DNA from 2 places in the Acidiphilium sp. 20-67-58 genome. Region 2 is predicted to be linked to the other one. Evidence: riboswitches for the same ligand, from Rfam matches in the RefSeq annotation. Region 2 holds a riboswitch; the other holds the start of a gene.
What was found. Region 2 has a riboswitch for cobalamin ahead of metE (5-methyltetrahydropteroyltriglutamate--homocysteine S-methyltransferase). Riboswitches for the same ligand answer to the same signal wherever they lie in the genome.

Region 1 (2,388 bases), on a different contig from region 2:
CTGCGCAGCACGCTGGCGGATCAGCAATTCCTTGCCGGCGACGCGCCGAACTATGCCGACCATGTCGCCTTCAGCGCTTTCCTCTGGGCGCATGCCTCGACCCCGGTAAAGATCCTCGCCGAGGATGACACGCTGCACGCCTGGTGCGACCGCATGTTCGACGCTTATGACGGGCTGGCCCGCGTCCTGCCGGCCGCCGCCTGAACGGGAGGATTTCGATGTCCGCAATCCAGGGTGTCCGCGCCTGCGTGTTCGATGCCTACGGCACGCTGTTCGATTTCGGCTCCGCTGTCGCCCGCTGCCCGGATGTGCCGGAAGACCGCCGCGCGGCGCTGGTGACACTCTGGCGGGACAAGCAGCTGCAATACACGTGGCTGCGCAGCCTGCAGAACCTCTATACCGATTTCGAAACCGTCACCGCCGACGCGCTCGATTTCGCGCTGGAGGCGACCAGCCTCGCCGACCCGAAGCGGCGCGAGGCGTTGCTCGCACTCTACCGCATCGTCTCGGCCTATCCCGAGGTGAAGGCAACGCTGGGCGCCCTCAAGGCAAAGGGCATCGCCACCGCAATTCTCTCGAACGGCACCCCTGCGATGCTCGCCGCCGCCATCGCCCATGCCGGGATCGGCGACGTGCTCGACCATGTGCTGTCGGTCGAGGCGGTGGGCGTGTTCAAGACCGATCAGCGTGTCTACCAGATGGTGCCGGCGCGCCTTGGGGTGGAACGCAAGGAGGTCTGCTTCGTCTCCTCCAATGGCTGGGATGCGTATGGCGCCTCGGCCTTCGGCTTCCGCGTCGCCTGGTGCAACCGCGCGAAACAGCCGGCGGAGCGGCTGCCCGGCGCGCCCGATGCCGTTCTCAGCGATCTCTCCGCCCTGCCCGGCCTGCTCGGCCTCGACTGAACCAGCGCTTGCGCCGCCAGCCCCGGTGGCGCTACAGCTTGATCAGGAATCGGTGGCCCGCAAGGGCTGAAACGGGAACGCAGAAGGGTGGTTTGTCGCCCCGTCTGCGGCTGCCCCCGCAACTGTGAGCGGTGAGGCGCGTTCATCCGGGCCATTGCGAGGGGGCACAGACCCGCCCGCGAGAAGGCCGAGCGCGCTGTTGACCCGCGAGCCAGGAGACCGGCCAGTTCCGAGACCATGCGCGCGCGTCCGGGCGGGGTGAACCGGGAGCGAAGGGTGAAGTCCCGTAGCCTTCGGTCGCCCTTATGGCAGCGCCCGCCCCGCCGGGTGCCGGACCGGAGTTTTTCCATGCGCGACTCCGCGCGATATCGTTTTTTCGTTCCCCTCGCCTTGTGCGGGGCTGTTGCCAATGCACACGCCCAAAACGCGCAGCTGCCCGCCGGCACCGTGCCGATCGAGACGGTTACCGCCTCCTATGTGCGGACGCCCATTGCGGATACCCCGGCATCGGTCACGGTCATCACCGCGGCCGCGCTGCGCCAGCGCGGCGTGACCACCCTCGTCCAGGCGCTCGACACGGTTCCCGGCCTGAACGTGGTGCAACTGGGTGGGCCTGGCGCCCAGACCTCGGTCTTCATCGACGGCACCAATTCCGAAGACGTGCTGGTGCTGCGCGACGGCGTGCCGGTGAATGATCCCTCGGTGGCCAACGGCGCGTTCAATTTCGGCAATGCCGGCATCGGCGATATCGCGCGGATCGTGGTGGTCCGCGGCCCGATGTCCAGCCTCTACGGCTCGGGCGCGATCGGCGGCGTCATCAACCTGATCAGCAAGCGTGGCCATGGCGCACCGCATGTCGATTACGACATCGCCGGGGGCTTTCCCGGCCAGGGCGAAGGCAGCGTTACCCTCTCCGGCCAGAGCGGCAAATTCGATTATGCGATCACAGGTTCGCTCATCGAACAGGCCGGGTTCGACGCGACGGCGCGGCGGCTTGCCGTCTATGCCGCGCATCGCGACCCGTTCCGCTACAAGCTCGGCGCCGTCAATCTCGGCTACACACCCATCGCCGGCACGCGGATCTCGCTGATCGTCCGCGCCCGGCAGACCGGCACCCAGTATCCCGATCTCGGATATCCGATCTTCGACGACCCCTATGAAAACAGCTACGATTCGAATGTTTTCGTCCGCTTCGGCGTGAAATCGCACCTGTTCGACAACCGGCTGACCACCGAACTCGACATCGCCCATATCCAGGACGACCGCCGCTACCTCACCCTGCTCGATCCCGCCGACCCCAACCAGTTCGCCGGCGACAGCGGCTATCGCGGCGACCGCACGGTGATCCAGTGGAACAACGTGATCCGCCTGCCGAATTTTGGCCCGATGACAGACCCGACGCTCGTCGCCGGCATCGAGACCACGCATGATACGGCGATCGAGAACTACAATGCGAGCTTTGGCGGCTTTCCCTACCTCTCCAGCC
Region 2 (2,388 bases):
CGGCGGCGCTGATCTCGCTGCGCGCGAGCGCCGCCCGGGCGCGGCGCACGCCCGAGGTTTGCGGCAGCGAGCCGATCGTGGTGGTGGGGAAGGTGGGCAGGTCGAGGCGCTGGCGCTGCAGGGCCCGCCGTGCGGCGTGGGGCGGTGTGCGGCGTTCCATCGCCGGTGTTGCGGCGAGCAGCCGGACGGCGACGTCCGCCCGGTGGACCCGGGCGCTTTCGGCGCGGCTGCGGCGGGCGGCATCGGCGATCTCCAGCGCCTCGGCGATCGCGTGGTCGCCTTCGTCGAGGCCGCGGGCGATGGTGGCGATCTCGGCGAGTTTCTGGGTGGCGAAGGCAAGCCAGGGCCGGATCGCCGGATCGAGCCGGTCTTCCTGCGCGAGATCGACCGGGACGTGCAGCAGGCTGCAGCTCGGCGCGATCATCAGCCGCTCGGTGCCGCCGAGGGCGCGCGCCGCCTCGCGCGCGGTGGCGAGGGCGGCGCGAAGGTCCGCCCGCCAGACGTTCCGCCCGTCGATCAGGCCGAGCGAGAGATGGCGTGCCGGGCCGGCAGCGGCGAGGGCGGGCGCGAGATCGGCCTGGCCGCGGACGAGATCGAGATGCAGGCCGGCGACCGGCAAGGCGAGGGCGGTGGGCAGGTTGTCGCCCATCGGCGCGAAATAGCTCGCCAGCAGCAGGTGCGGCGTGGCGCCGCGGGCGAGGGTTTCATAGGCGTGGGCGAAGGCGGCGCGGGCGCGGCCCGACAGGTCGAGCGCGAGGACAGGTTCGTCCATCTGCACCCAGGCGCAGCCCTCGGCCGCGAGGTCCGCCAGCACCTGCGCGTAGCAGGGCAGCAGGCGGTCCAGCAGGTCGAGCGGGTCGGACCCGTCATCGGTCTTGGCGAGCAGCAGGAACGAGACCGGGCCGAGCAGCACCGGCCGGGTGCGGCGATGGCAGGCCAGCGCCTCGCGGAACAGTTCGAGCGGGCGGTTGGCGGTGACGGTGAAGTGCTGCCCGGCGGACAGACGGGGCACGAGGTAGTGATAATTCGTGTCGAACCACTTGGTCATTTCGAGCGCCGGCAGGCCGGTGGCGGCATCGTGGCCGCCGGTGCCGCGGGCGAGGGCGAAATAGGTCGCGAGCGACACCTCCCCCCCGCGCCAGCCATAACCCGGCGGGATCGCGCCGAACATGCAGGCGGTATCCAGCACATGGTCGTAGAGCGAGGCGTCGTTGCACGGGATGTGGCCGATGCCGAGCCCCTGTTGCAGCGCTTGCGACCCGGCGCGCAGGGCGCGGGCGGCATCGTGCAGGGCGGTTTCGGTGAGCTCGCCGGCCCAATGGGCCTCGAGTGCGGCCTTCAGCTCGCGCCGGCGGCCGATGCGGGGGAAGCCTAGATTGGTGGCGATGCTCATGCGCGGCCTCCCTGGCGTGCGGGGAGGCGAACGAGGCGCGCGCGGCAGGCGCTGCCGCTGATGCGTGCAGTCATGGGTTGGCTCCGGCTTCCGGTGCACCCCGCCCGGCAGCGTTGGTTGATGCGACACCGGCAGGTCTCCTGGCTCGCGGGTCGACGCTGGTGGCCCTGCCTTCCCGAACCGGTTCCGGTTCAGTGGCTCGCCCTTGCGGGCGGACGGACCACCGGCTCGCCGCTGACAGTTGCGGGGGCAGCCATCGACTTGCTTCCGGGACAATCAGGCCCGGCCGAAGCGCACGATGTTCCCTTTTCACCCGCTCGCGCGGGACCGGTGACCTGTTGCATATGCCGGCTCGGCGGGCGGGCGGCAAGGGTGGGGTGTCGCGGATGGCCGGATGGCGGTCTGGCGGCGGCGGCGCGCCGGGTGCAGACTGCGCGCGGCAGAAGGAGACAGGCAAGATGGCCGACACGCACGAGATCGTCCTGCGGCAGATCGAGAATTACCGGTTCGAGACCGAATTCGGCGGCGGCTTGCCGAAGCTCGTCTCCGACGAGCCGCCGCCGCTCGGCGGCGGGGCGGGGCCGGAGCCGGTGCAGCTGCTGCTCGCGGCGGTGGGCTCGTGCATGTCGTCCAGCTTTCATTTCGCGATGACCAAGTTTCGCGAGGCGCCGGGGGCGATCACCACCACCGCGCGGGCGACCGTGGAGCGCGACGAGAACCGGAGGCTGCGGGTGCAGGCGATCCATGTTGCCATCGGGTTCGCCGCAGAGGCCGGGACGATCGGGCATCTCGACCGGATTCTCGGCCAGTTCGAGCAGTTCTGCACCGTCGGCGCCTCGGTCGCGCGGGGGATCCCGATCGAGGTGAGGGTGACCGACGGCAGCGGCACGCGGGTGAAGGGCTGAAGCAAGACCGTAATGAAATCAGGCTTTTGCGATCCGGGCTTCGCACGAGTTGTCCACAGAAATCTGAATAAGCCTGTGGACAAGCGCGGG

Region 1: linked by a shared signal. The riboswitch ahead of B7Z76_RS06885 (TonB-dependent siderophore receptor) and the one ahead of metE (5-methyltetrahydropteroyltriglutamate--homocysteine S-methyltransferase) in region 2 are both predicted to bind cobalamin.

What each region holds. Positions count from the first base shown of each region.
Region 1 is NZ_NCAS01000012.1:52,869-55,256, forward strand. It holds gene B7Z76_RS06875 (glutathione S-transferase family protein) at 1-204, shown strand, start outside; gene B7Z76_RS06880 (haloacid dehalogenase type II) at 219-902, shown strand; cobalamin riboswitch at 936-1,145, shown strand; gene B7Z76_RS06885 (TonB-dependent siderophore receptor) at 1,251-2,388, shown strand, end outside.
Region 2 is NZ_NCAS01000030.1:24,338-26,725, forward strand. It holds gene metE (5-methyltetrahydropteroyltriglutamate--homocysteine S-methyltransferase) at 1-1,393, opposite strand, end outside; cobalamin riboswitch at 1,506-1,740, opposite strand; gene B7Z76_RS12270 (OsmC family protein) at 1,852-2,298, shown strand.